2 regions of the Cellulomonas sp. PSBB021 genome follow, and region 2 is predicted to be linked to the other one. Evidence: predicted binding sites of a transcription regulator. Region 2 holds the regulator's gene; the other holds the start of a gene.
What was found. Region 2 encodes LexA, which represses DNA repair genes until DNA is damaged. Its sites were predicted from a motif close to TCGAACANNTGTTCGA; they were not measured.

Region 1 (14,820 bases), 400 kb from region 2:
CGGACCCGGGCTTCCGGGGAGACCCGTCGCGGTGGTCGCCGGAGGACCTCGTCGTGGGCGCGCTCGCGCAGTGCCACATGCTCTGGTTCCTGCACCTCGCGGCGGCCGCGGGCGTGGTCGTCGTCGGCTACGCGGACGCCGCGTCCGGGACGATGCGGATCGAGGCGGCCGGGCACGGGCAGTTCACCGAGGTCGTCCTGCGCCCGCGCGTGGTCGTCCGCACCCGGGTGCTGGCCGACGGGCAGCCTGTGACCGACGGCGTCCTGGCCGACCTGCACCACCGCGCTCACGAACACTGCTTCGTCGCGCGCTCGGTCAACTTCACCGTGCGGCACGAGCCCGTGCCGGTGGCGTTCGAGCGGGTCTGAGGAGCCCACCGGCAGGACTGCACCCACGCGTGCGGCGCGGCGGCCGGCGCGGGCCGTGCGCACGCTCAGGCCGAGACCGCCGCGGGCTCGAGGTCCAGCACCTCGGCGAGGAAACGGCCCGTGTGGCTCGCGGACACTCCCGCGACGTGCTCGGGCGTCCCCTCCGCGACGACCGTGCCACCGCCCGAGCCCCCCTCGGGACCCATGTCGATCACCCAGTCGGCGTTCTTGATGACGTCGAGGTTGTGCTCGATGACGATCACGGTGTTGCCCTTGTCGACGAGCGACTGCAGCACCCCGAGCAGCTTGCGGATGTCCTCGAAGTGCAGTCCGGTGGTGGGCTCGTCGAGCACGTACGCGGTGCGGCCCGTCGAGCGCCGCTGGAGCTCGGAGGCGAGCTTGACGCGCTGCGCCTCACCGCCCGACAGCGTCGGCGCGGGCTGGCCCAGGCGCACGTACCCCAGACCGACGTCGACGAGCGTCCGCAGGTGCCGGCTGATCGCGGGGACCGCGCTGAAGAACTCGGCGGCCTCCTCGATCGGCATGTCGAGCACGTCCGCGACCGTCTTGCCCTTGAAGTGCACCTCGAGCGTCTCGCGGTTGTACCGCGCGCCGTGGCAGACCTCGCACGGGACGTACACGTCGGGCAGGAAGTTCATCTCGATCTTGAGCGTGCCGTCGCCCGAGCACGCCTCGCAGCGCCCGCCCTTCACGTTGAACGAGAACCGCCCCGGCGTGTAGCCGCGGACCTTCGCCTCGGTCGTCTCCGCGAACAGCTTGCGGATGTTGTCCCACACGCCCGTGTACGTCGCGGGGTTCGAGCGCGGCGTGCGGCCGATCGGGCCCTGGTCGACGTGCACGACCTTGTCGAGCTGGTCGAGCCCCGTGACGCGCTTGTGCCGGCCGGCGACCTGGCGCGCGCCGTTGAGCTCGTTCGCCATCACCGTGTACAGGATCGAGTTCACGAGCGTCGACTTGCCGGAGCCCGACACGCCCGTGACGGCCGTCAGGACCCCCAGCGGGAACGACACGTCGATCCCGCGCAGGTTGTGCTCCCGCGCGCCCTGCACGGTCACGAGCCGCGACCGGTCGACCGGGCGCCGGTCGGCCGGCATCGGGATCTGCCGACGTCCCGACAGGTACGCGCCGGTCACCGACTCGTTCGACGCGAGCAGCCCCGCGAGGTCGCCCGAGTGCACGACGCGACCACCGTGCTCTCCCGCGCCCGGGCCGATGTCCACGATCCAGTCGGCCATCCGGATGGTGTCCTCGTCGTGCTCGACGACGATGAGCGTGTTGCCCAGGTCGCGCAGACGCGTGAGCGTGTCGATCAGGCGTCGGTTGTCCCGCTGGTGCAGGCCGATCGAGGGCTCGTCGAGCACGTAGAGGACGCCCACCAGGCCGGAGCCGATCTGCGTCGCGAGCCGGATGCGCTGGGCCTCACCGCCCGAGAGCGTCGCCGCCGGGCGCATCAGCGACAGGTAGTCCAGGCCCACGTCGAGCAAGAAGCCCAGGCGCGCCTGGATCTCCTTGAGCACCTGCGCCGCGATCTGCCGCTCGCGCTCGCCGAGCTCGAGGGTGTCGAGGAAGTCGCGTGCCTCCCGGATCGGCAGCTCGCAGACCTCCGCGATCGACCGCCCGCCGACCTTGACGGCGAGCACCTCGGGCTTGAGCCGCTGGCCCTGGCACGTCGGGCACGGGACCTCACGCATGAAGCCCTCGTACTTGTCCTTGCTCCACTCCGACTCGGTCTCGGCGTGCCGGCGCTCGAGGAACGTGATCACGCCCTCGAACCCGGTGGAGTACTGGCGCTCGCGACCCCACCGGTTGCGGTACCGGACCTGCACCTTGTGGTTGCGGCCGTGCAGGATCGCGTCCTTCGCGCGCTGCGGCAGCGCGCGCCACGGCACGTCCATGGCGAAGCCCATCTCGTCGGCGAGAGCCGACATGACGCGCTCGAAGTACTCCGAGGAGGTCTGCGCCCACGGGGCGACCGCGCCCTGCGCGAGGCTCAGCTCCTCGTCGGGCACGACGAGCTCCGGGTCGACCTCGAGACGCGAGCCGATGCCGGTGCACTCCGGGCACGCCCCGTACGGCGCGTTGAACGAGAACGTGCGCGGCTCGACCTCCTCGAGCGTGAGCACGTGGTCGTTCGGGCACGCCCGCTGCTCGGAGAACCGGCGCTCCTTGTCCGGGTCCTCGGCGTCGCGGTCCACCAGGTCGATCACGAGCAGCCCGCCGGACAGCCCGAGAGCGGTCTCCACCGAGTCGGTGAGGCGGCGCTGCACGCCCTCGCGCGCGACCAGCCGGTCGACCACGACCTCGATGTCGTGCTTGAGCTTCTTCTCGAGCGTCGGCGGCGCCGTGAGCTGCACGACCTCCCCGTCGACGCGCGCGCGCGAGAAGCCCTTCGCCTGCAGCTCTCCGAACAGGTCCGTGTACTCGCCCTTGCGGCCGCGGACGACGGGCGCGAGCACCTGGTACCGCGTGCCCTCGGGCAGCTCGAGCAGCCGGTCGACGATCTGCTGCGGCGTCTGCGCGGTGACGCGCTCGCCGCAGACGGGGCAGTACTGCGTCCCGGCGCGCGCGAACAGCAGGCGCAGGTAGTCGTACACCTCGGTGATCGTGCCGACCGTCGAGCGAGGGTTGCGGTTCGTCGACTTCTGGTCGATCGAGACGGCGGGCGACAGCCCCTCGATGAAGTCGACGTCGGGCTTGTCCATCTGCCCGAGGAACTGGCGCGCGTACGCCGAGAGCGACTCCACGTACCGCCGCTGCCCCTCGGCGAAGATCGTGTCGAAGGCCAGCGACGACTTCCCCGACCCGGACAGGCCGGTGAAGACGATCAGCTGGTCCCGGGGCAGGTCCAGGTCGACGTTGCGGAGGTTGTGCTCGCGGGCACCCTGCACCACCAGACGGTCGTTCACGGCGTGCAGTCTACGTTCCACCGCTGACAATCGCACACCCGTTCGATCCTCCTGGAGAGCAGCCGCGCGGTCCGCGGTCGCCCCGGCGCCGTCGTCGTGCCGAGCGTGCCCGATCGCCCCATGCTGGGACGCACCATGACGACAGAACCGACCACGACCGACGACCCGACGGTGACCGACGCACCGACGGTGACCGACGACCCGACCGTCGCCGCCGATCCGCCCACGGGCCCCACCGCGTCGATCGCGTCCACCGGACCCGAGCCCCTCCCCGTCCCCGTCGCCGAGTACGCGGTCGTCGGCGACGGGCGCACGACCGCGCTCGTCTCCCGCCGCGGCTCGGTCGACTGGCTGTGCCTGCCGCACGTCGACTCGGCGGCGTGCTTCGCACGACTGCTCGGCACGGAGGACAACGGCCGCTGGCTGCTGACCGTCCCCGACGCGCACGAGGTCACGCGTCGCTACCTCGACGACTCGTTCGTCCTCGAGACGACGTACCGCTCCCCCACCGGCACCGCCGTCGTCACCGACTCGATGCCCATCTCCGACGGACGGGCGGACCTCGTGCGGCACGTGCGGTGCACGCGGGGCACGGTGCGCGTCGAGCACGAGTGGGTGGTGCGCTTCGGCTACGGCGGCATCGAGCCGTGGGTCACGCGCACGGGCGGTCCCGACGCGCGGATCCGCGCGGTGGCCGGACCGGACGCGCTCGTCCTGCGCGGGACGCGCCTGCCGCACGCCGACGACCACCGGCACCGCGACGCGTTCGAGCTGCGGGAGGGCGAGGAGCTCGAGCTCGACCTCACGTGGTCACGCTCGTGGGAGCCGGTGCCACCGCCCCTGGCGGCGGCGACCCGCGTCGACACGACGCGCGTCGCGTGGGGGCTGTGGGCGCGCGGCGCACGGTACGCGGGGCCGCACCGCGAGGCCGTCGTGCGCTCGCTGCTCGTGCTGCGGCTCCTCACCGACTTCGAGACGGGCGGCATCGCCGCCGCGGCGACGACGAGCCTGCCCGAGGACTTCGGCGGCGCACGCAACTGGGACTACCGCTACTGCTGGCTGCGCGACGCCGCGATGACGCTCGAGGCGCTCCTCGAGCAGGGGTTCCGCGACGAGGCGACCCAGTGGCGCGACTGGCTGCTGCGCGCCGTCGCCGGCGACCCCACCGACCTGCAGATCATGTACCGCGTCGACGGCGGGCGTGACCTGCCGGAGCGTGAGCTCGGACACCTGCCGGGCTACGCCGGCTCCCGCCCGGTGCGGCTCGGCAACGCCGCGGTCGGCCAGGTCCAGAACGACGTGCTGGGCGAGGTCATCTGCGCGCTGCACGAGGCGCGCCGTGCCGGGATCACCGAGTCCGCGGACTCGTGGTCGCTCCAGCGCCACCTCCTCGAGGCGCTCCTGCGGCGCTGGCGCGACCCGGACCGCGGGATCTGGGAGGTGCGCGGCGACCCCCGGCACTTCGTGCACTCGAAGGTCATGGCCTGGGCCGCGGTCGACCGCGCGGTACGCGCCGTCGAGGAGCACGGCCTGTCCGGGCCGGTCGACCGCTGGCGCGCGGCGCGTGCGGAGATCCATGCGGACGTGCTGGCCCACGGCTGGGACGCGGACCGCGGGACGTTCGTGCAGCACTACGGCGCGACGCACACCGACGCCTCGCTCCTGCAGATCCTCCAGGTCGGCTTCCTCCCGCCCGACGACCCTCGCGTCCTCGGCACGCTCGCCGCGGTGCGCGCCGAGCTGGAGGTCGCCCCGGGGCTGCTGCGCCGCTACCGCACCGAACGGACCGACGACGGTGTGCCCGGCGGCGAGCACGCGTTCCTCGCGTGCTCGTTCTGGCTCGCGGAGGCGCTCGCCCGCACGGGGCAGGTCGACGAGGCGTCCGAGGTGCTGGACGGGCTCGTCGGGCTGACGAACGACGTGGGTCTCCTCGCCGAGCAGTACGACCCGGTCGGGCGCCGGATGGCCGGCAACGTGCCCCAGGCGCTGTCGCACCTCGCGCTCGTGCGTGCGGCCCACGCCGTCGGGCTGGCCACGGGCGCCTCGGAGGGACCCGCATGAGCACGGCACCCTGGACCGGTCACGTGACGCCCGGCGGCCCGACCGCGGTGCGCGTGCTCGACGAGGTCGAGCTCCGCAAGGTGTCGGTCGGGCCGATGGACAACAACGCCTACCTGCTGACGTGCCGCCGCGACGGCGCGCAGCTGCTCGTCGACGCCGCCGCCGACCCGGACCGCCTGCTCGCGCTGGTGCGCGAGGGCGACGCGAGCGCACGGCTCGACCTGGTCGTCACGACGCACCGGCACCGCGACCATGTCGGAGCGCTCGCGTCGGTCGTCGCGGTGACGGGTGCGCGCACGGCCGCCGGCGCCGACGACGCGGACGCGATCACCCAGGCGACGGGCGTGCCGGTCGGGCAGCGCCTGCACGACGGCGACCTGCTGGTCGTCGGGCACGTCACGCTCGAGGTCGTCGCGCTGCGCGGCCACACGCCCGGGTCGGTCGCGCTCGCCTACCGCGAGCCCGAGCACACCCACGTCCCGGGCGCGGCGCCCGGCCGGGTGCACCTGCTGACGGGCGACTCGCTGTTCCCCGGTGGGGTCGGCCGCACCACGACCCCGCAGGACTTCACGTCGCTGTACGACGACGTCGTCGCCCGCGTCTTCGACCGGTTCGGCGACGAGACGTGGGTGTACCCCGGTCACGGGCGCGACACGACGCTCGGGGCGGAACGTCCGCACCTCGCGCAGTGGCGCGCCCGGGGCTGGTGACGGCGCGCGCGTGCCGTAGCGCGTCAGGCCTCCGGCGGGCCGAGCACGGACGTGGCCACCGTCGCGTGCGCGGACTCGTCGTCGGACGGGTGGAAGATCCCCGCGAGCACGTCCCGGTAGAGCCTGCCCAGCTCGTTGCCGCTGAAGTACGACCCGCCGCCCGACGCGCGCAGCGCGAGCTCGACGACCTGGCGCGCCGACTCCGTCGCGCGGACCTTGAGCCCCACGAGCTGGGCGAACCAGCGCGCGCCGTGGTCCACCCGCTCGTCGACGTCGCGCGCGAGCGCGAACACCTGCAGCTCGGCGCCGTCCTGCAGCAGCGCGGCGTCGGCAATGCGCCACCGGATGTCGGGGTCCTGCGCGTACGCGCGCCCGCCGTTCTTGAGCGAGGTCCGACGACGCGCGGCCGCGACCGCGAGCTCGACCGCGCGACGCCCGATACCCGTGTAGACCGCGCCGAGCAGGATCTCGAACACGGAGAACAACGCGAACATGAACGAGTCGGCGGACGGCCCGGCGGGCAGGCTGCGGTACACACGCCCGGGCGGCGCGTAGGCGCCGTCCAGCACGGTCGTCGTCGACTGCGTGGCACGCATGCCCAGCGTGTCCCAGTCGTCCTTGGCCGTGACGCCCTCCCGCCCGACGACGCCGTGGACGAGGCGCGGGTCGGCCGGGTCCGAGTCGTCGAGACCGAACGTCGCGAGCCGCGTCCACACGGGCGACAGGGACGTGAAGATCTTGGTGCCGAAGAACCGGTAGCCCCCGTCCGCCTGGCGCTCGGCGCGGGTGCGCGAGCCGAACATCACCAGGTCGTTGCCGGCCTCCGAGTTGCCGAACGCGAACACCTCACCGTCCGCCGCGTCCTGCAGGACGAACTCGAATGCCTCGTCCCCGCGCTCGACGAGCTGCGCCGCCAGACCGGTCACGACGAGGTGCATGTTCACGGCCAGCGCCGTCGCGGGCGCCGCGGCGGCGAGCCGGACCTGCTCGCGCGCGACCTCCTCGAGGGTGAGCCCCGCACCACCGAGCCGCTGCGGCACGAACGCCCGCAGGTAGCCGGCCTCCGCGAGCTCCGCGAGGTCGTCGTGCGGGAACGTGTTCTCGCGGTCGTGTGCCGCGGCGCGCTCGTGCACGCGGGTCAGCAGGTCGTCGGTGAGGAGCGTGCGCAGCTCGCGCGCCATGTTCGCCTCGTCTCGTGCTCGGGTCGGTCGGTGATCGGGTGCCGCGGGGTCAGCTCACGAGGTCCGGGTGGGAGCCGGAGCGCTCACCGCGGTCGAGCGCCGCGATCCGCTCGTGGTCCCGCGGGGTCAGCTCGAGGTCCGCCGCGGCGAGGTTCTCGCGGATGCGCGCGGGCGTCACCGACTTCGGGACGACCGCGACGCCCAGGTCGAGGTGCCAGCGCAGGACCACCTGCGCGACGCTCGCGCCGTGCTCACGCGCGATGTCGAGCAGGACGGGATCCTCCAGGACGGCGCCCCGGCCCAGCGGCGACCACGCCTGCGTCACGATGCCGAGCTGGGAGTGCATCGCACGCAGCTCGCGCTGCTGCAGGTACGGGTGCAGCTCGACCTGGTTCACCACGGGCACCTCACCCGAGTCCTGCACGATGCGCTCCAGGTGGTCGGGCTGGAAGTTCGAGACGCCCACCGACCGCACGCGGCCCTCGTCGCGCAGCCGCAGCAACGTGCGCCACGTCGGCACGTACTGCTCCCGCGCCGGAGCGGGCCAGTGGATCAGGTACAGGTCCGGCGCGCCGAGCCCCAGGCGCCCGACCGACTCCTCGAACGCCGCCTCGGCGCGGTCGCCCTGCGCGTCGTTCCACAGCTTCGTCGTGACGAAGACGTCGTCCCGGTCGAGGCCGCTGGCGCGCACCGCGCGCCCCACCGCAGCCTCGTTGCGGTACAGCGTCGCCGTGTCGACGAGCCGGTACCCCGCCGTCAGCGCCTCGGCCACCGCGGGCTGCGCGGCCTCGTCGGACACCTTGTAGACCCCGAAGCCGAGGACCGGCATGCGCATGCCGTCGGCGAGCGTCACGCGAGTCGTCATCCCGCCACTCTGCCACCCGACCAGGCCCGACGCGTGCCGGTGGCCGGTCGGTGTGCGCCATCCCACGTCGCGTTCGGGCAGGATGTCGCCATGGCCACCTTCGCCGTCCGCTACACCTACGACGAGCGCACCGATGCTCGCGACCACTTCCGCCCCGAGCACCGCGCCTACCTCGCGGGCCTCGCCGACGCGGGCGCGCTCAAGGGCTCCGGACCGTGGACGGACGGCGCGCCCGGCGCGCTGCTCGTCCTCGTCGCGGACGACGAGGACCGCCTGCGGGCGATGCTCGCGGACGACCCGTTCCAGCGCGAGGGCCTCGTCGCCGAGACCGAGGTGCGCGGCTGGGACGTCGTGCTCGGTCCCTGGGCCTCCTGACCCCGCCGCACCGGCACGGCACCGACCCCGCGTGCCGCTCAGGGCGTGAGCGCCGCCCGGGCGTCGCGCGCTGACTTCACCAGGCTCACGGCCGCCGTCGTCCCGAGGATCACGACGATCGCGACCAGCGACAGCCAGATCGGGATCTCCGGCGCCCACGCCACGGGCTCACCGCCGTTGATGACCGGCAGCTCGTTCTCGTGCAACGCCTCGAGCACGAGCTTCACGCCGATGAAGCCGAGCAGCACCGCGAGCCCGTAGTTCAGGTAGACCAGGCGCGCGAGCAGGTCACCGAGCAGGAAGTACAGCTGGCGCAGCCCCATGAGCGCGAACAGGTTCGCCATCATGATGAGGTACGGCTCGCTCGTCAGCCCGAACAGCGCGGGGATCGAGTCGAACGCGAACAGCAGGTCCGTCGCGCCCAGCGCGACCAGGACGATCAGCATCGGCGTGATGAGGCGCCGCCCGTTCTCGACGACCGTCAGGTGCACGCCGTGGTACTGCGTGGTCGACGGGAACCAGCGCTGCACGAGGCGCAGCAGCAGGGGCGGGTGGAACTCGTCGGGGCCGTCGTCCGACCCCTCACGTGCGACCTTCCACGCCGTCCACACGAGGAACGCACCGAACAGGTAGAACACCCAGCTGAACGAGCTGACGATCGCCGACCCGAGCAGGATGAACACGGTCCGGAACACCAGCGCCAGCACGATCCCGACGAGCAGCGCCGTCTGCTGGTACTGCCGCGGCACGGCGAACCGACCCATGATCAGCATGAAGACGAACAGGTTGTCGACCGACAGCGAGTACTCGGTGAGCCAGCCCGCGTAGAACTCACCCGCGTACTGGCCCCCCGACGTGACGAGCACTCCGAGCCCGAACAGCACCGCGAGGCCGACGTACAGCCCGAGGTGCCGCAGGCACTCCGCGGTGCTCGGCACGTGCGGCCGGCGCCCCACGATCACCACGTCGACGACCAGCAGGGCGGTCACGATCCCGAGCGAGACCGCCCACACCAGCAGGGAGACGTCCACGTCACTCCTGTCCGGCAGCGACGCGTCGGTCGCTGCGTGTCTTGAGAAGGCTGGCGACCGTCGCGACCGCGAGGGTCCCCAGGATCACCGTGAGCGAGAGCCAGATGGGGATCTCCGGCGCCCACTCGATGTGCTCGCCCCCGTTGATGAACGGCAGCTCGTTGGTGTGCATCGCGTGCAGCAGGAGCTTCACCCCGATGAAGCCGAGGATCACGGCGAGGCCCTGCGAGAGGTACACGAGACGCTCGAGCAGCCCGCCGATCAGGAAGTACAGCTGACGCAGCCCGAGCAGTGCGAACGCGTTCGCGGTGAACACGATGTACGGCTCCTCGGTCAGACCGTAGATCGCGGGGATCGAGTCGAGCGCGAACAGGATGTCCGTCGAGCCGATCGCGACCATGACGAGGAGCATCGGCGTGAGCAGCCGCTTGCCGTCGACCACGGTCGTGAGCCGGTCGCCGTCGTACTCCGTCGTCGTCGGGAAGACGCGACGCACCGCCCGCACGAGGAACCCGTCGCCGACCTCCTTCTCGTCGGACCCGTCGTGGTCCTCCCGCGCGAGCTTGACGCCGGTGTACACGAGGAACGCACCGAACAGGTAGAAGACCCACGACCACCGCTCGATCGCCGCCGCGCCCACGAGGATGAACACGGTGCGCAGCACCAGCGCGATCGCCACACCGATCAGCAGCACCTTCTGCTGGAACGCCCTGGGGACGGCGAACCTCGTCATGATGATGAGGAACACGAACAGGTTGTCGACCGACAGGCTCTTCTCGGTCACGTACCCCGCGAAGTACTCCGCGCCGTGGTCCCAGCCCCAGGACGCGCCGACCGCCACGCCGAACAGCAGCGCGAGGACGATGTAGACCGACGACCACCAGGCCGACTCGCGGAACGTCGGCTCGTGCGGCGTGCGCACGTGCGCGAAGAAGTCGAAGACGAGCAGACCGACGACGCCGGCGGCCGTGAGCAGCCAGACGAGGCTCGAGACATCCATGGACAGACCTCCGGTACGAGTTGTGCGTCAGTACCGAAGGTCTCCCCCGCCCGCGATGCGGGCCGACCGCACCGGGCTCCGTCGGTCGCCACCACGGCGGATCGCCGGGCTGCGACCGGCGGCGTCCGTGATGACGACGCGGCCGATTGTGGGGTACTCCCCTTCACCGTCCGCCATCGTAGGTGACGGATGCCCCACGCGCCGCACGTGTCCACGGCCGCGCGCGTCGGGCCGCTACTGGACGCAGAACTCGTTGCCCTCGGGGTCCTGCATCGTCACCCAGAAGCTGCCGAGCTCCTCCTTCTCGTACAGCCGCCGCGCGCCGAGCGCCTCGAGCTCGCTCGCCCGGGCACGCACTGCGTCCGGACGCTCCTCGCGCGGGAGGTCCGGCCGGACCGTCACGTCGAGGTGCACGCGGTTCTTGCCCGACTTCTCCTCGGGGACCTTCTGGAACCACAGGCGCGGGCCGGCTCCGTCCGGGTCGACCACGGCGTACGCGGAGTCGCGCTCCTCGACCGGGACGCCCATCGCGTCGAGCGCCTCGTCCCACGTCGAGAACGGCGGCGGGGGCGCGTCCTCCACGTAGCCGAGCACCTGCGCCCAGAACCGGCCCAGCGTGGGCGGGCTCGCGGCGTCGAACGTGACCTGGATCCGTGCTGCCATGCTCACTCCTCGTCGTCCTGCGGGTGGGCGGGTGGTGCGTGGGTGGACGCGTCGTGCCGTCAGGCGGTCGCGGCCTGCATCTGCCGCAGCTCCTTCTTCAGGCCCGAGATCTCGTCACGCAGCCGCGCGGCGAGCTCGAACTGCAGCTCACCGGCCGCCGCGTGCATCTGGTCCGTGAGCTCCTGGATCAGCGTCGCGAGCTCACCTGCGGCAGCCCCGGTGAGCCGGGTCCGCTCGTCGGACGGCGCCGCCTTCGAGCCGAACCCGGGGACCGGCGCCTTGCCGCGGCTCGTCTGGCGGCCGCCACCGCCCAGCAGCTCGGCGGTGTCCGCGTCCTCGCGCGCGAGCATGTCGGTGATGTCGCCGATCTTCTTGCGCAACGGCTGCGGGTCGATCCCGTGCTCGAGGTTGTAGGCGACCTGCTTCTCGCGGCGCCGGCTGGTCTCCTCGATCGCGAGCTGCATCGCCGGCGTGACCTTGTCCGCGTACATGTGGACCTGGCCGGACACGTTGCGCGCCGCGCGGCCGATGGTCTGGATGAGCGACTTGCCCGAGCGCAGGAAGCCCTCCTTGTCCGCGTCGAGGATCGCGACGAGCGACACCTCCGGCAGGTCCAGGCCCTCGCGCAGCAGGTTGATCCCGACCAGCACGTCGTACTCGCCGAGCCGGAGCTCGCGCAGCAGCTCGACGCGGCGCAGCGTGTCGACCTCGGAGTGCAGGTACCGCACCCGCACGCCCTTCTCGAGCAGGTAGTCCGTGAGGTCCTCGGCCATCTTCTTGGTCAGAGTCGTGACGAGCACGCGCTCGTCGCGATCCACCCGGTCGCGGATCTCGCCGAGCAGGTCGTCGATCTGACCCTTCGTCGGCTTGACGACGACCTCCGGGTCGACGAGGCCCGTCGGGCGGATGATCTGCTCGACCACACCGTCGGACATCGACAGCTCGTAGTCGCCCGGCGTCGCGGAGAGGTAGACCGTCTGGCCGATGCGCTCGACGAACTCCTCCCACCGCAGAGGGCGGTTGTCGACGGCGCTCGGCAGGCGGAAGCCGTGCTCGACGAGCGAACGCTTGCGCGACATGTCGCCCTCGAACATCGCGCCGATCTGCGGCACGGTCACGTGCGACTCGTCGATGACCAGCAGGAAGTCCTCGGGGAAGAAGTCCAGCAGCGTGTTGGGCGCCGACCCGGCTGCGCGTCCGTCGATGTGCCGCGAGTAGTTCTCGATGCCGGAGCACGAGCCGACCTGCCGCATCAGCTCGATGTCGTACGTCGTGCGCATCCGCAGCCGCTGCGCCTCGAGCAGCTTGTTCTGCCGCTCGAGCTCCGCGAGCCGCTCCTCGAGCTCGGCCTCGATGCCGTGGATCGCGCGTTCCATGCGCTCCGGCCCCGCCACGTAGTGAGTCGCCGGGAAGATCATCATCTCGTCCTCGGCGCGGACCACCTCACCGGTGAGCGGGTGCAGCGTCGCGATCGCCTCGATCTCGTCACCGAAGAACTCGATCCGGACGGCCAGCTCCTCGTACATCGGGATGATCTCGACCGTGTCGCCACGCACCCGGAACGTACCGCGCGTGAACGCCATGTCGTTGCGCGAGTACTGCATCTGCACGAACCGGCGCAGCAGCTGGTCGCGGTCCACCTGGTCGCCGACGCGCAGCGTGACCATGCGGTCCACGTACTCCTGCGGGGTACCCAGACCGTAGATGCAGGAGACCGACGCGACGACGACCACGTCACGGCGTGTGAGCAGCGAGGACGTCGCCGAGTGCCGCAGACGCTCGACCTCGTCGTTGATCGACGAGTCCTTCTCGATGTAGGTGTCCGTCTGCGCGATGTACGCCTCGGGCTGGTAGTAGTCGTAGTACGAGACGAAGTACTCGACCGCGTTGTTGGGCAACAGCTCGCGGAACTCGGTCGCGAGCTGCGCGGCCAGCGTCTTGTTCGGCGCCATGACGAGCGTCGGACGCTGCACCTGCTCGATCAGCCAGGCGGTCGTCGCAGACTTGCCGGTACCCGTCGCGCCCAGCAGCACGACGTCCTTCTCGCCGGCCTGCAGCCGACGCGTGAGCTGGGCGATCGCCTGAGGCTGGTCGCCGGACGGCGTGTAGTCCGACACGACCTCGAAGGGCGCGACGGTCCGCTGGAGCTCCGTGACTGGACGCATGGCACCACGGTACGTCGGACCACCGACACACCCGTCGCCGGCGTCAGTCGCCGGCCACGGGGCTCAGTCCTTGCCGTCGACCAGGGTGACGATCGCGTTCGGGTCCTCGCGCACCACCGCGGCGACGTACCAGTCCATGAAGATCTCGTACGCGCTGAAGCCGAGGAGCTTGCGCTTCGCCATCGGGATGAGCGCGTTGACGCCGCCGTCCTTGGTGCGGAAGAACGTGATCGCGGTCCGGGCCGTGGTGCGGCCCACCGCACGGTCGGTGCGCACCTCGAAGCGGATCAGCTCCGCACCCTCGATGTGGTCACGCAGCGACACCGTCGTCGAGTGCGGAGTGCGTGCCTCGACGCGGAACCGGCCCGCGTCCGAGTCGCCGGACATCGCCGCCTTCTCCGCGAGCTCGAGCATGCGACCCTCGGACAGCGTCGACGACGCGACCGACACCGACGCGCGCGTCTGGACGGGCTTGACCATCCGCTCGTACCTCCTTGTTGCGGCGACCTCTTCGGCACCGGATGTGTCGTCTATCGGTCGTCCGACCGTCGAAGTTGAGCCCCCACCAGGCACAAGGCACTTTCGTCCCCGGTCTGGCGGGACCATAGCGGCTCGGGCGGACGGGCGGAACGGCCGTTCCCAGATCGTGACCGAGAGTGCCTCGGACGCCGCATCCGCTCACCCCGCCGCGTGACGGCGGGCGGCTCAGCCGTGCCGCGCGTCGGTCTCCTCGGCGGCCCGCTCCTGCGTCCGCTCCGTGCACAGCCGGTCCCACAGCTCGTCCACCTGCGCGCGCAGGTCCGCGTCGGTCCCCGACCCGTCCAGGACCACGTCCGCCACCGCCAGGCGCTCGTCGTCGCCGGCCTGCGCCGCGACCCGCGCCTCGGCGTCCTCGCGTGACATGCCGCGCAGCCGCACGAGGCGCTCGACGCGCAGCACCGCCGGCGCGTGGACGACGACGACGAGGTGGAACGAGCCGGCCTGACCCGTCTCGACGAGCAGCGGGATGTCGTGGACGACGACCGCGCCCGGGTCGGCCGTCGCGGCGGCGGCCTCACGCTCGGCCGACAGGCGCCGCACCGCGGGGTGCACGATCGCCTCGAGGGTCCGCCGACGCTCGTCGTCGCCGAACACCACTGACGCGAGCGCGGCACGGTCGAGCGAGCCGTCGGGTGCGAGCACCTCCGCACCGAACGCCTCGACCACCGCGTCGAGCCCGGCCGTCCCCGGCGCCACCGCCTCGCGCGCGAGCGCGTCGGCGTCCACGACGACGGCGCCTCGCTCGGCCAGGCGGCGCGCCGCCACGGACTTGCCGGCCGCGATCCCACCCGTCAACCCGATGCGCTGCATGGGCCCCATCCTGCCCGCACGGGCCGTCCCGCGCCCGCGGCAGGTCGAGGCCGGCCCGGCACACGCCGACGGGCCGGCCACCCGTAGGTGACCGGCCCGTCGTGGAGCGTGCCGCGGGACGAGG
Region 2 (14,820 bases):
CCGCGGCCGGGGGTCAGCGTGGACGTGGTGGTGCCGTACCACCGCGGCGACCTGGTGAGCCGCGTGCACGAGCACGGCGACATCGACCACGAGGAGCACACGGCCGACGGGACGGCGCTGCGCGCGCGCGTCGACGAGTCGCTGGCCGCCGAGCTCGAGGCCGCGGCGGTCCGCCGCGCCTGAGAGTCACGCCTGAGCGTCACGCCTGGGCGTCGTCCGCCTCCTCGAACGCGTCGGGGACGCCGTCGCCATCGGAGTCGAGCCGCTCCGCCTGCTCGATCCGGCGGTACGCGCGGTTGCGGGCGCGGAGCAGGACGGCCGCGACGCCGGACGCGACGACAGAGCCCGCGAGCACGCCCACCTTGACGTGCTCGGCGCGCACCGCGGAGTCGAACGCGAGCTCGCCGATCAGCAGCGACACGGTGAACCCGATCCCGCCCAAGGCGGCCACGGCGACGACGTCCCACCAGCTCAGGGCCGGGTCCAGCCGGGCGCGGGTCACGCGCGCGACGAGCCACGTGGTGCCGAGGATGCCGACGAGCTTGCCCACCACGAGCCCCGCGACGATGCCGAGCGCCACCGCGTCGGTGAGCGAGGTGCGCAGGCCGTCCAGCCCTCCGACGCTCACCCCGGCGGCGAAGAACGCGAACACCGGCACCGCCACGCCCGCCGACAGCGGCCGGAACCGGTGCTCGAGGTGCTCGGCCGGTCCCGGCCCGGCGGTGGGCCCGCCGGCCCGCGCGCTGCGCACGACGGGGACGGTGAAGCCGAGCAGCACGCCGGCGACGGTCGCGTGCACCCCGGACGCGTGCATGAGCGTCCACGCGCCGAACGCGAGCGGGAGCAGCAGCCAGCCGGAGCGGACCCGACGCTGCACGGCCACCGCGAAGACGGCGACGAGCGCGAGCGCGCCGAGCAGGGGCGTGACCTGCACCGTGTCGGTGTAGAACACCGCGATCACGGTGACGGCGAGCAGGTCGTCGACGACGGCGAGCGTGAGCAGGAAGGTCCGGAGCGCGGCGGGCAGGTGCGTGCCGACGACCGCGAGCACCGCGAGTGCGAACGCGATGTCCGTCGCCGTGGGGATCGCCCACCCGTCCAGCGCGTCGCCGCCGGACCGTGCGGCGACCACGACGTAGACGACCGCGGGGACGACCATGCCGCCGACGGCCGCGAGGACCGGCAGCGCGGCGCGCCGGGGATCGCGCAGGTCGCCCGCCATGAACTCGCGCTTGAGCTCCAGGCCGACGACGAAGAAGAAGATCGCCAGGAGGCCGTCGGCTGCCCAGGTACCCAGCGACAGGTGCAGGTGCAGGGCCTCGGGCCCGACCTCGTGGTCGCGCAGCGCCCTGTAGGACGCAGCAGCAGGGGAGTTGGCCCACACGAGAGCGACGACCGTCGCTGCGAGGAGGAGGGCGCCTCCCACGGTCTCCTTGCGGAGGATCTCCGAGACGCGGCGGGTCTCGGGCCACGAGCGGCGCGACAGCAGGGTGGTGGGTGCGATCGGCATGCGGGGAGTCCTCGGGGTCGGCGACGATGACGCCGACCAGGCTTCCCGGCACTCCGGGTCCGATCCTACGACGCCCGTGGCGTGGGCGCGGAGCCGCTTCTCGGCAGGCCGGCGTTGTCTGCGGCTGGTCACGCGCATAGGCTGCTGGTCGTGCATACAGCACCGGTGCCGGGTGGTCGCCCGGCGAGCGAGCTCACCGCGTGGGCGAGGATCCGCGACGCGGCGATCGAGTGCTTCGCCGAGCAGGGGTTCGACGCGCCGTTCCGTGTCATCGCCGAGCGGGCCGGCGTCTCGCCCGGACTCATCACCCACCACTTCCGCTCCAAGGCCGAGCTGCGCGAGCAGTGCGACACCGAGGTGCTGCGCCGCTACGAGGCGCTCAAGACGAGCAGCCTGGGCGACCCCAGCGCGTTCCTGCTCGCGAACCTCGCCGAACCCGGGCCCGCCGCCGTGCTCGTCGTCTACATGCTGCGCGCCGTCCACGCCGGCGGCGCACCCGCGCGGCGCTTCCTCGACCACCTCGTCGACAAGGCCCGCGAGGTCATGCGGGCGGGCGTCGAGTCGGGCCTGCTGCGGCCGTCGCGCGACGAGGAGGCGCGGCTGCGCCACCTGGTCCACCAGACGATGGGCGCACTGGTCGTCCAGTTCCTCACGCTGCCCGACGCGACGCCGCACGCGCTGGTCGAGGCGATGGCCGCGCGCCAGCGCGAGCAGGTGCTGCCGACCCTCGAGCTGTTCACGGAGGGCCTGCTCACCTCACGCCGCATGCTCGACGACTACCTGCTGTACGTGGGCGACCCGCCGACCGGCCAGCCGCAGCCGCAGCCGCAGCACGAGAGCGCGTGACGGCACCCGCCGCCCGCGGCGTCCATCCCCACCCACCCGAGGTGCAGCCATGTCCAGCACCCTGGCCCTCCAGGTCGAGGGCCTCCACAAGAGTTTCGGTCCCGCCCGTGCGCTGCGCGGCCTGGACCTGACCGTCCCCACCGGCGAGGTCGTGGGCTTCCTCGGCCCCAACGGAGCCGGCAAGACCACCGCCATCCGCGTCCTGCTCGGCCTCCTCAAGGCCGACGCCGGGTCCGTGACCCTGCTGGGCGGCGACCCGTGGACCGACGCGGTCCGGCTGCACCGCCGCATCGCGTACGTCCCCGGCGACGTCACGCTGTGGCCCAACCTGACCGGGGGCGAAGCGATCGACATCCTGAGCCGGATCTCCGGACGTCTCGACCCGCGCCGCAAGGCGGCCATGCTGGAGCGCTTCGAGCTCGACCCGACCAAGAAGGCGCGCACCTACTCGAAGGGCAACCGGCAGAAGGTCGCGCTCGTCGCCGCGCTCGCGTCGGACGCCGAGCTGCTGCTGCTCGACGAGCCGACGAGCGGTCTCGACCCGCTCATGGAGGCGGCGTTCACCGAGTCCGTCCGCGAGCTCAAGGCGCAGGGGCGGTCCGTCCTGCTGTCGAGCCACATCTTCGCCGAGGTCGAGAAGCTCGCCGACCGGGTCACGATCATCCGCGAGGGCGTCACCGTCGAGTCCGGGACGATCGCGCAGCTGCGTCACCTCACGCGGACCCAGGTGACCGCGGTGCTCGACGGCGGCGCCGACGGGCTCACCGAGCTGCCAGGGGTGCACGACCTCGTCGTCGTCGACCGGCACGTCACGTTCGCGGTCGACGAGTCCGCGCTGCCCGCGGTGCTCGCGCGCGTCGCGGCGCTCGGCCCCCGCTCGCTCGTCGCGAACCCCCCGTCGCTCGAGGAGCTGTTCCTGCGCCACTACGGCGAGGAGCTCGCGGCCCTGGCGGGCGAGGGAGGACGCAGGTGACCACGACCCTGGCGCGCCGCGCGCCGGCTCGCACCACCCGACGCGGCGCGGACGACCTGGCGGGCCTCGCGCCGATGGTCCGCCTCGTCGTGCGCCGCAACCGCGTCCGCCTGGTCGTGTGGCTCGTCGTGCTGGTCGCCCTGGTCGCCTACGTCGCGTCCTACTACCGCGAGCTGTTCTCGACCCAGCAGGCGCTCGACGAGTTCGCGGCCGTGTCCGACACGCCGGGCATCCGCGCGCTCACCGGGCTGTCGCCGGTCGCGAACACGCTCGGCGGGGCGGTCTGGACGAAGAGCTGGATGACGCTCGCCCTGTCCCTCGCGCTCGGCGTGGTCTTCCTGGTCACACGCAACGGTCGTGCGGACGAGGAGGCGGGCCGCACCGAGCTCCTGCGCTCGCGCGCGCTCGGAGTGCACGCGCACGCGGCGGCCTCCTGGGTGGTCCTCGCGGCGCTCTGCCTCGCGGTCGGGGCCGGGGTGGCCGCCGTGTCGGTGTCGCAGGGGCTCGACCCGCAGGGTGCGGGGATCGCGGGGTCGCTCGTGCTCGGGGCGTCGGTCACGGGCGTCGGTCTGTTCGGACTCGGGGTCGCCGCCGTGTCCGGGCAGGTGGCGGCCACGGCGCGCGGGGCCAACGCGCTCGCCGCGTGCGTCGTGCTCGGGTGCTACGTGCTGCGCATGATCGGCGACCTCGGGGACGGCACGCTCACCTGGGCGTCCCCGATCGGCTGGGCGCAGGAGGCGCAGCCGTTCGCCGGCAACCGTTGGTGGCCGCTCGTGCTGCTCGCCGTCGTGAGCGTCGGCCTGTGCGCGGTCGCGGTCGCCGTCGAGGGTGTGCGGGACCACGGCACGGGGCTGCTCGCGGCGCGCCCCGGTCCTGCCTCGGCGCCCGCCCGGTTCGGGTCGCCGCTCGGGCTCGGGCTGCGCCTGCAGCGCGGGCCCGTCGTCGGGTGGAGCCTCGCGGTCGTGCTGACGGCCCTGCTGTTCGGCTCGGTCGTCGACGCCATGACCGACCTCATGGACGACGTCGGCGGTGACGCGACCGCCATCCTGGGCGGGACCGGGGTGAGCGCGCTGCTCGCGCTCCTGGCGAGCATGATCGCCCTGGTCACCGCGGTGTTCGCGATCCAGTCCGCGCTGACGCTGCGCGCCGACGAGGCGACCGGGATCCTCGAGCCGCAGCTCGCCGGCGCGCTGTCGCGCACGCGGTGGGTGCTCGAGCGGCTCGTGATCCCCGTCGTCGGCTCGGCCGTGCTGCTCGTCGTCGGCGGTGCGACCCTCGGCGCGGTCCACGGCTCGACCGTCGACGACCCCGCGCAGGCCGCCGTGATGGCGGGCGCCGCGCTGGCGTACTGGCCCGCGGTCATGGTGCTCGTCGGTCTCGCGGTCGCGCTGCTCGGGTGGGCCCCGCGGCTCGCCCTGCCGGTCACGTGGGGCGTGCTGGTGGCGATGTGGATCGCGACGATGCTGGGCGAGGTCCTCGGGCTGCCCGACTGGCTGCTCGACGCACTGCCGTTCGCCGCCGTCCCGTACCTGCCCCTCGAGGAGCTCGCCTGGGCGCCGCTGGCCGTGCTGACGGCCGTGGCCGTCGGGCTCGGCTCGACGGGCCTGCGCCGGTTCGCGCGGCGCGACGTCGAACCCGCCTGACGCCGGCATCCGACCAGCCGCCCACCCCACCGGCCGCGCACGCCACCGGCCGCCCACCCCACCGGCCGCCCACCCCACCGACCGGTGGGGTGGTCCGGGCTTCCCACTAGGCTGGCCCGATGCCGTCTCCGTCGCCCGCCGCCGCTCCTGACGGCGACACCGCGGAGGAGACCGGCGCCCGCTCGGCCGAGCGCGACCGGGCGGTCGACGAGCTCCTGGACGTCGCGGTCGGCGTCCTCGGGGGCGCCAGGCGTGACGGTCAGCACCTCATGGCGCGGGCCGTCGCACAGTCCCTCGACTCGGGCGAGCACCTGCTGGTGCAGGCGGGCACCGGCACCGGGAAGTCGCTCGGGTACCTCGTACCCGCCGTCCGGCACGCCGTGCACGCCGACGAGCGCGTCGTCGTGTCCACCGCGACGCTCGCCCTGCAGCGCCAGGTCCTCACCCGCGACCTGCCGCTCGTTGCGGACGCGCTCGCGGGGCACCTGCCCCGCCGGCCGCACATCGCCCTGCTCAAGGGCTGGCACAACTACCTGTGCCTGCACAAGGTCGAGGGCGGGTACCCCGCGGACGACCAGGGCGCGCTGTTCGACCTCCCCGAGCGTGCCGGCGCCGCGGAGCACCCCGACGCGGGGGAGGCGGCGCCCGCGAGCCTCGGCCAGCAGGTCGTGCGGCTGCGGGAGTGGGCGCAGGAGACCGACACCGGCGACCGCGACGACCTGGTCCCCGGCGTCACCGACCGCGCGTGGCGGCAGGTGTCCGTCACGTCGCTCGAGTGCATCGGGTCCGCGTGCCCCAAGCTCGACGAGTGCTTCCCGGAGCGCGCGCGGGCGTCCGCTCGCGAGGCCGACGTCGTCGTGACGAACCACGCGATGCTCGGCATCGCCGCGTCCGGCTCCCCGCACGTCCTCCCGGACCACGAGGTGCTCGTCGTCGACGAGGCGCACGAACTCGCCGACCGGGTGACCGCGCAGGCCACCGCGGAGCTCTCGCTGCCCGTCGTGCAGCACGCCGCCCGCGTCGCGCGCCGCCACGGCGGCGTCCCCGGCAGCGACCTCGAGGCCGCGGGGGAGGCGCTCGCGGGCGCGATCGTCCCGTTGCCCGAGGGGCGGTTCAGCGACGGGCTGCCACCCGCGGTGCACGACGCGGTCGCGGCGGTGCGGGACGCGGCCCGCACGCTGCTGTCCCTGCTGCGGCCCGAGGCCGGCGGGAGCGCAGGCGGCGCGCCCGCGGACGGCGGGCGCAAGGTCGCCCAGTCCGCGGTCCTCACCCTGTTCGAGACCGCCGAGCGCATGACCGGCACTCCCGAGGACCTCGCCCGGACCGTGATGTGGTGCGCACGCGGCGAGGACCGCTCGGGCGCGACCACCACGCGCCTGCTCGCGGCACCGTTGTCCGTCAACGGGCTCATCCGCACGCAGCTGCTCGCCGGACGCACCGCGGTGCTCACGTCCGCGACCCTCGCGCTCGGCGGGTCGTTCGACCCGATGGCGCGGTCGGTCGGTCTGGAGCTGCGGCCCGACGCAGAACCGGTCGGACCGACGAGCGTGCCCGGCGCCGACCCCGCACCCGCCGACGCGACGGGACCGGTGCGCTGGCGCGGCCTCGACGTCGGGAGCCCGTTCGACTACCCGCGGCAGGGGATCTGCTACGTGGCCCGGCGCCTGCCGCCACCCGGCCGCGAGCCCGCGACCGACGCGCAGCTCGACGAGATCGAGGCGCTCGTGCGCGCGTCCGGCGGCGCGACCCTCGGCCTGTTCTCGTCGCGCCGGGCGGCGAACGCCGCCGCCGAGGCGATGCGCGAGCGTCTCGACGTGCCCGTGCTGCTGCAGGGCGACGACCAGCTGCCCACCCTCGTCGCACGGTTCGCCGCCGACGAGCCGACCTGCCTGTTCGGGACGCTCGCGCTCTGGCAGGGCGTCGACGTCCCCGGCCGGGCGTGCCGGCTCGTCATCATCGACCGGATCCCGTTCCCCCGTCCCGACGACCCCGTTCGCTCCGCCCGTGCCGACGTCGTCGCCCGGTCCGGGGGCAACGGGTTCATGGCCGTCTCCGCGACGCACGCTGCGCTGCTCCTCGCTCAGGGCGCGGGTCGCCTGGTCCGCGGACCGCAGGACAAGGGCGTGGTCGCCGTCCTGGACCCGCGGCTCGCCACCGCCCGGTACGGCGAGTTCCTCGCCCGGTCCATGCCGGCGTTCTGGCGCACGACCGACCGGGACGTCGCGCTCGCCGCGCTGACGCGCCTGCGGGACTCCTGAGCCGGTAGCCTGCCAGGGACGGCCCCGGGCGCGGACGCGCAGGTCATGGGCCCGTCACCCCCGTCCACCGCCATGCCAGGAGGCGCCACGATGTCCGAGCAGATCGCCGAGAGCCTCGCCGACGAGGAGCCCAGCCTCTCCGGCGCCCCGAGCCACCGGCGGACGTCGAAGGTCGCGATCGTCGGCGCCGGCGCCGTCGGCTCGACCATGGCCTACGCGACGCTGATGCGCGGCGCCGCGCGCACCGTCGCGCTCTTCGACATCAACAAGGCGAAGGTCGAGGCCGAGGCGCTCGACCTGGGCCACGGCATCCAGTTCATGTCCATGGCCGAGGTCGTCGGGTCCGACGACATCGCGGTCTGCGCGGACGCGGACGTGGTCGTCTTCACCGCGGGCGCCAAGCAGAAGCCCGGCCAGACGCGCCTGGACCTCGCGGAGGCCACCATCGGGCTCGTCAGGAAGGTCCTGCCCTCGCTCGTCGAGGTCGCGCCGAACGCGGTCTACGTGATGGTGACCAACCCCGTCGACGTCGTGACCTACGCGTCGCTCAAGATCTCCGGCCTGCCGCCCACGCAGCTGTTCGGGTCCGGCACCGTGCTGGACTCCTCCCGGCTGCGGTACCTCATCGCGAAGCACACCGGGGTCGCCGTGCAGAACGTGCACGCGTACATCGCCGGTGAGCACGGCGACTCCGAGCTGCCCCTGTGGAGCTCGGCGTCGATCGGCGCGATCCCCCTCCTCGAGTGGCAGGGCATCGAGGGCGAGGGACCGCTCACCAGCGCGGTGCGCGACGAGATCGCGCGCGAGGTCGTCGAGTCCGCCTACCGGATCATCGAGGGCAAGGGTGCGACGAACTACGCGGTCGCGCTCGCCGGGTCGCGCATCATCGAGGCGATCCTCAAGGACGAGCGCCGGGTCCTGCCCGTCTCCTCGCTCCTGACCGGGTACTACGGCATCGACGACGTCTGCCTGTCCGTGCCGTCGATCGTCGGCTCGCCCGGGGTGCTCGACCGCCTGCCGGTGCCCATGTCCGTCGACGAGCTCTCCGGCCTGCGCTCCTCCGCCCAGGCCGTGCGGGACGTCGCCCGGCGCTTCGGCTTCTGACGGACGACGACGGCCCGCCGCCCGGAGGATCCGGGGGCGGGCCGTCGTCCGTCGTCATGGCGTCTCACTCGGACCAGGTGCGGTCCTCCCAGCGGTCGTCGGCGACGGCAGCATCGTCGGTGCTGTCGGTGCTGTCGGTGCTGTCGGTGCTGCCGGTGCTGTCCGTGCTGCTGGCGTCGCTCGTCTCGTCCGTGCGTGCGCGGTTCGTGCGCTCGTCGTCGGACGGGTGGGCGAGCCGCTGCGCCAGGCGGCGACCGAGCCCCGGTGGCGGGTCGGGCAGTCGGCCGGGCACGGCGCTCACAGGCTCCGCAGCACGCTGACGACGCGACCGAGGATCGTGGCGTCGTCGCCCGGGATGGGCGCGTAGGCGGCGTTGTGGGGCAGGAGCCACACGTGCCCGTCCGCGCGTCGCAGGGTCTTGACGGTCGCCTCGCCGTCGATCATCGCCGCGACGATCTCGCCGTTCTCCGCGACGGGCTGACGCCGCACGACCACCCAGTCGCCGTCGCAGATCGCCGCGTCGACCATCGAGTCGCCGCTGACCTTGAGCATGAAGAGCTCGCCCTCTCCGACCAGCTGGCGCGGCAGGGGGAACACGTCCTCGACCACCTGCTCGGCGAGGATCGGGCCGCCGGCGGCGATCCGCCCGACGAGCGGGACGTACGCGGGCGCCGAGAGCTGCTCCTCGCCCCCGTCCCCGAGCGACACCTGCGAGGGGGTGTCCTGGCCGCCCCACTGCGGGACGCCGCGCGAGTCGTCCGGGTGCACGACCTCGATCGCCCGCGGGCGCTTGGGGTCACGCCGCAGGTACCCCTTGCGCTCGAGCGCCGTGAGCTGGTGCTTCACGCTGGACGGGCTCGTCAGCCCGACAGCCTCGCCGATCTCGCGCATGCTCGGCGGGTAGCCGCGCGTCTCGACCGAGACGCGGATCGTCTGCAGGACCAGGCGCTGACGCGCCGTCAGACCGTCCGGGCCCGGGGGGGTCTCGGGCAGCTCGTGCACCGTACCCAGCCGTCCCTCGCCGCCGACGGAGCCGCCGGTGGCGTCGCCCCCGGTGGGCTGCTGCCCGGTCACGTCCTCGGTTCGCTGGTCCGTCACGTCCACCCCTCCAGTCCGCCCTGCCACCGACCGCCGTCGGCCGGCCTCTCCGGGGCGTCGTCGGTCCGCCGCCCGGTGCGCACCGCCGGATGGCGTCCCCGGCGGTGAAGGCCCTGGTCCACGGCCTCGTCGCGGGGGATGTCAGTGGTCGGTGGTGCGCTGTTCCTCGGCAGGAAGCCTACGCAGGTGGACGGGCGATATCAAACATCTGTTCGACATCTCTGGACGCGTGTCGCAGGCCTCTGGTAGAACTTCGTACAGACGTACGACGAACACGTGTATGACGAACGCGCGTACGACGCGCGGGAGTCGCGGTAGGCGCACCGGCGGCACGATCGGCCGGACGCGTGGCGCGGTGGACGGATGTCAGGGAGAGGGAGAGCGATGAGCGCGATGGTGATCGGACCCGACATGATCGGTGCGGGTCGTCGAGCAGGTCGTCCGGCACGGGCCTCCCGCGAGCGTGCCGCGGCTCTGGCCGCGCCGACGGCGGGCCGCTCCGCGGACGAGGCGCCGCTGCGGCTGACGCGCCGCGGGCGTGCGGTCGTCACGGTCCTCGCGCTCGCCCTCTCCGGCATGGCGTTCGTGCTGGGGTCGCACGCCGCGGCGGGTGCCACCTCGGACGCGACGGTCGAGCGTTACGTCGTGCGCACCGGGGACACGCTGTGGGACATCGCCGCCTCCTCTCGTGCGGCGGGCGAGTCGGTGCAGCACCAGGTCCGCGAGCTGGTCCGGGTCAACGGCATGTCGGGCACACACGTCGACGCCGGTCAGGAGCTCGTCGTCCCACACGGCTGAGCCGCGGGCCCTCGCGGGCCACTGCCTTGCGGCAGGGGGAGGCGTGGCCTACGGTCGCGTGGGCGACGCGCGCGAGCGCGGCCCGACGACAGCGATGCAGCAGGAGGCTCCAGGGTGCACTGCCCGTTCTGCCGGCACCCGGACTCCCGGGTGGTCGACTCCCGCACCTCGGACGACGGCGCGTCGATCCGCCGTCGCCGTCAGTGCCCGTCGTGCAATCGCCGGTTCACCACGGTGGAGACGACCAGCCTGTCGGTCGTGAAGCGCTCGGGTGCCACGGAGCCGTTCAGCCGGGACAAGATCGCCGGGGGCGTGCGCAAGGCATGCCAAGGCCGGCCGGTGAGCGAGGACGATCTCGCGCTGCTCGCCCAGAAGGTCGAGGAGACGCTGCGCTCGTCCGGGTCCGCGGAGATCGACGCCTACGAGATCGGCCTGGCGATTCTCGGGCCGCTGCGCGAGCTCGACGAGGTTGCCTACCTGCGGTTCGCCAGCGTGTACCAGGCGTTCGACTCGCTCGAGGACTTCGAGGCCGCGATCACCGTGCTCCGGGCGGAGCGTGACGACCGCGACCGGGGCGCTCGCGACGAGGCTCCGGACGCAGCAGCGCCGGGCGTCGCGACGCCCGACACCGCAGCAGCCGACACCGCAGTAGCCGACACCACAGAAGCCGGCACCGAGGCACCCGATGCCGCAGTCGCGGACTCCGGAGCGCAGCCGGCCGGGTCGGCTCCCGGAGCGGGCGGAGCCGGCTGACCGGTCCCGGCGGAAGCCGAGGGGCTGCTGCGAGGGATGACAGTGGTCCGGCGCGGGCTGCTCGTCGGCCCGGGTCGGTGGGGCACGTGCCGGGGGGCCGTCGGCCGCGGGTTACGGTCGAGCCATGCTCCCTCACGACCTGTTCCACCTGCGCACGCCCGGATCCGTCGCCCTCGTCCCCGACGGGTCGGCGGCCGTCGTCGCTCTCTCGCAGCCCGACGAGGAGGCGGACGAGTACCGCGGTGGCCTCTGGCTGGTGCCGCTCGACGGCTCGGCGCCGCGCGTCCTCACGCGCGGCCACGCGGACTCCGCGCCTGACGTCTCACCCGACGGTCGTTGGGTCGTGTTCGTGCGGTCCACCACGGGCGACAAGCCGCAGCTGTACGTGGTCGAGACGAGCGGGGGAGAGCCGTTCCGGGTCACCGACCAGCCTCTGGGGGCGGGCCAGCCGCGGTTCTCGCCCGACGGCCGGCGCATCGCGTACGTCGCGCGCGTGCCGGACGAGGGCCGGTACGCAGCGGACGGTGACGCGGGTGCCGAGCGGCCCCGGCTGATCACGCAGCTGCGCAACCGTGCCGACGGGCTCGGGCACCTGCGTGACCGCGTCCGCCAGGTGTTCGTCCTCGAGGTGCCGGACGCCTCGGGCTCCACCGTCCATGTCCCGGCGTCGTATGCGCTGACCTGCGCCGACGACGACGTGGACCTGCCGCACTGGTTCCCGGACGGCCGTGCCGTCGCGGCGCTGCTGCGCCGGCACGGCACGCGTGAGCAGGACCTGCGCCGCGACGCGGTGGCGCTGCTCGTGCCGGAGGACCTGACGGGTGTGTCGGGCGATGCACAGGTCGTGCCGCTCACGGACGCCGACGCGGGCGCGAGCCTGTCGCTGTCCCGCGCGGTCCCGGCGCCCGACGGCGCGCGGGTGTGGCTGCTCGCCGAGGACGTGGGGGAGTCCGGGCGTGACTTCGTCGCGGCGCTCACGGGTCTGTTCGAGCTGCCGCTGACCGCCGAGGCCAGGCCTGCCGGCCCGCCGCGACGCGTCACCGACCCCGACGAGGTGGACCTCGACCCGGGTGTGCTGGTCCCGGTCGGCGACGGCGTGCTCGTCGCACCGCTGCGCTCGGGTGCCGTGCACCTGACGCTCGTGGGGTCCGACGGCGGGTCGAGGGACCTCCTCGACGGCGCGGTCGTCGTCGGCGCGGCAGCAGCGGCGGGCGGCGCGGTCGTCGCGGTCCGCGCGACGCCGGACTCCGCGGGGGACGTCGTGCTCGTCGACACGGGCCGAGCCCTGACCGACTGGTCGGCGCCGCTGCGGGCGACGGGTCGTGTGCGGGTGTCCGAACCGCTCGTCGCGCACGCGCCCGACGGGTACCGCGTCGAGGGGTGGCTCACGACGCCCGACCCGGACCGGTACGGCGCGGGTCCGCACCCCACGATCCTGCTGATCCACGGCGGCCCGTTCGCGCAGTACACGCACGCGCTGTTCGACGAGGTGCAGACGCTCGCCGAGGCGGGCTACGCCGTGGTGCACGGCAACCCGCGCGGCTCGTCGGGCCGGGGCCGGGCGCACGGCCGGGCGATCCGACGCGCGTTCGGGACGGTCGACGCGGACGACGTGCTCGCGCTGCTCGACGAGGCGCTCACGGATCCGCGGCTCGACCCGCAGCGCACGGGCGTGATGGGCGGCTCGTACGGCGGGTACCTCACGGCGTGGCTGACGACGCGCACGCAGCGGTTCGCGGCCGCGATCGTGGAGCGCGGCTTCCTGGATCCGGTGAGCTTCACGGGCTCGAGCGACATCGGCTGGTTCTTCGGGCTGGAGTACCTCGGCGACCCGGCGACGGAGGCGGAGCTCGTCGCCGCGCAGTCGCCCATGGCGCGGGTCGCCGAGGTCGGCACGCCCACGCTCGTCGTGCACTCCGAGCAGGACTGGCGCTGCCCGGTGGAGCAGGGGCAGCGCTGGTTCGTCGAGCTGCGCCGCCGCGGGGTGCCGAGCGAGCTGCTGCTGTTCCCGGGCGAGGGGCACGAGCTCACGCGCTCGGGCCGGCCGTCGCACCGCGTCGCCCGGTTCGAGCACGTGCTGCGCTGGTGGGACCGTTGGCTGCCGGTCGGCTCGCGGTCGCGGGACGTGGCCTGAGGTATGGAGTTGGCACCGGCGCGACGAGTCCGTCACGCTGGGGCTTCGACGACGAGGAGGTGCCGATGGCGCACGACGACACGAAGGCGGCCGTGAGCGAGGACGCGAAGGCCAAGTTCCGCGAGGCGCTGGAGCGCAAGAAGGGTGCCGCGCACCGCACGGCGGACGGGCAGTCGAACACGGGCTCGGTGCACGGGTCCGAGACGACGGGCCCGGCCCAGCGCCGGTTCCAGCGCAAGTCCGGCTCCGCCTGACGGCGACCCGCAGCGAACGACGAGCAAGGCCCCGACCGGGTGTCCGGTCGGGGCCTTGCGCCGTGCGTGCCACCGCGCCGCCGGGCGACGGTGGCGCGGTGCTCAGGACAGCAGGCGCAGGCGGATCGCCTCGGGCTGCGCGCGCAGCGCGGTCACGAGCGAGTCGTCGACGGGCGAGCCCGCGTCGGTGACCACGTAGCCGAGGTCGCCGCGGGTCGCGAGGAGCTGGCCCTCGATGTTCACGCCGTGCTCGGCGAGGGTCGCGTTGACCTTGGCGAGCACGCCGGGGACGTTGCGGTGCAGGTACGCGAGGCGGTGCACGCCGGGCGGCTGGTCGAGCGCGACGTTCGGGAGGTTCACCGACAGGGTGGTCGAGCCGGTGGCGAGGTAGTCGCGGACCTTGTTGGAGACGAACTGGCCGATCGCCTCCTGCGCCTCCTCGGTCGACCCGCCCGTGTGCGGGGTGAGGATGACGTTCGGCAGGCCGAGCAGCTCGGAGTCGAACGGGTCGCCCTTGCGCTTGGGCTCGACGGGGAACACATCGATCGCCGCGCCCGCGAGGTGGCCGGACACGATCGCGTCGCGCACCGCGGCGGGGTCGACGACGAAGCCGCGGGACAGGTTCAGCAGGATCGCGCCGGGTCGCATGCGGGCGATCTGCGCGGCGCCGAAGAAGCCGGCGTTGCCGGGCCGGCCGTCGACGTGGAGCGTCACGACGTCGGCGGTCTCGAGCAGCTCGTCGAGCGAGGACGCGCGGCGTGCGTTGCCGAGCGCGAGCTTCTCGGCGGTGTCGTAGAAGACGACGGACATGCCGAGGTTTTCCGCGAGCACCGACAGCTGCGTGCCGATGTTGCCGTAGCCGATGATGCCGAGCGTGCGGCCGCGGACCTCGTGGGCCCCGGTGGCGGACTTGTTCCAGACGCCCTCGTGCATCTCCTTGTCGAAGACGGTGAGGCGGCGCGTGAGCGCGATGATGTCGGCGATCGCGATCTCGACGACCGAGCGCGTGTTGGAGAACGGCGCGTTGAACGTCGCGATGCCGAGGGACGCGGCGGCGCGCAGGTCGATCTGGTTGGTGCCGATGCAGTAGGCGCCGACGGCGACGAGGTCGTGCGCCTGCGCGAGGACGTCAGCGGTGACCTGCGTCTTGGATCGGATGCCGAGCAGCTCGACGCCCTGCAGCGCGTCGACGAGCTCGGACTCGTCGAGCGCGCCGGTCCGCGTCGTCACGTCGAAGCCGGCCGACTCCAGGATGGTGCGGGCCTGCGGGTGGAGGTTCTCGAGAAGAAGGGCCTTGGGCACGGGCACATCGTGCGCCTGTCCGGGTGCTGGGCGCGTCGCCGTCCGACTCGCGGACACCTCGGACCCACGTCCGGGCCCGGTCCCGTGCGACGGCCGCTCAGAATCCCGCGGGGAGGTCTCGCGAGTGCACCACGTGCAGCGCGCGCG

Region 1: uvrA (excinuclease ABC subunit UvrA) is a predicted target of LexA. The motif match lies at 3,326-3,341, and genes of this name have one in related genera.

Annotation. Positions count from the first base shown of each region.
Region 1 is NZ_CP021430.1:1,102,939-1,117,758, forward strand. Features, by position in the region: gene CBP52_RS04985 (OsmC family protein) at 1-368, shown strand, start outside; gene uvrA (excinuclease ABC subunit UvrA) at 434-3,295, opposite strand; gene CBP52_RS04995 (glycoside hydrolase family 15 protein) at 3,431-5,356, shown strand; gene CBP52_RS05000 (MBL fold metallo-hydrolase) at 5,353-6,066, shown strand; gene CBP52_RS05005 (acyl-CoA dehydrogenase family protein) at 6,090-7,247, opposite strand; gene CBP52_RS05010 (aldo/keto reductase) at 7,297-8,112, opposite strand; gene CBP52_RS05015 (YciI family protein) at 8,203-8,487, shown strand; gene CBP52_RS05020 (TerC family protein) at 8,526-9,518, opposite strand; gene CBP52_RS05025 (TerC family protein) at 9,520-10,518, opposite strand; gene CBP52_RS05030 (VOC family protein) at 10,753-11,181, opposite strand; gene uvrB (excinuclease ABC subunit UvrB) at 11,241-13,346, opposite strand; gene CBP52_RS05040 (hypothetical protein) at 13,410-13,826, opposite strand; gene coaE (dephospho-CoA kinase) at 14,052-14,696, opposite strand.
Region 2 is NZ_CP021430.1:701,209-716,028, forward strand. Features, by position in the region: gene hflX (GTPase HflX) at 1-183, shown strand, start outside; gene nhaA (Na+/H+ antiporter NhaA) at 200-1,510, opposite strand; gene CBP52_RS03180 (TetR/AcrR family transcriptional regulator) at 1,661-2,356, shown strand; gene CBP52_RS03185 (ABC transporter ATP-binding protein) at 2,406-3,329, shown strand; gene CBP52_RS03190 (ABC transporter permease) at 3,326-4,972, shown strand; gene CBP52_RS03195 (ATP-dependent DNA helicase) at 5,092-7,230, shown strand; gene CBP52_RS03200 (L-lactate dehydrogenase) at 7,321-8,334, shown strand; gene CBP52_RS03205 (hypothetical protein) at 8,399-8,626, opposite strand; gene lexA (transcriptional repressor LexA) at 8,632-9,345, opposite strand; gene CBP52_RS03215 (LysM peptidoglycan-binding domain-containing protein) at 9,817-10,230, shown strand; partial or broken gene nrdR (transcriptional regulator NrdR) at 10,345-10,830, shown strand; gene CBP52_RS03225 (S9 family peptidase) at 11,108-13,117, shown strand; gene CBP52_RS03230 (DUF5302 domain-containing protein) at 13,183-13,371, shown strand; gene serA (phosphoglycerate dehydrogenase) at 13,474-14,673, opposite strand; gene CBP52_RS03240 (AAA family ATPase) at 14,771-14,820, opposite strand, start outside.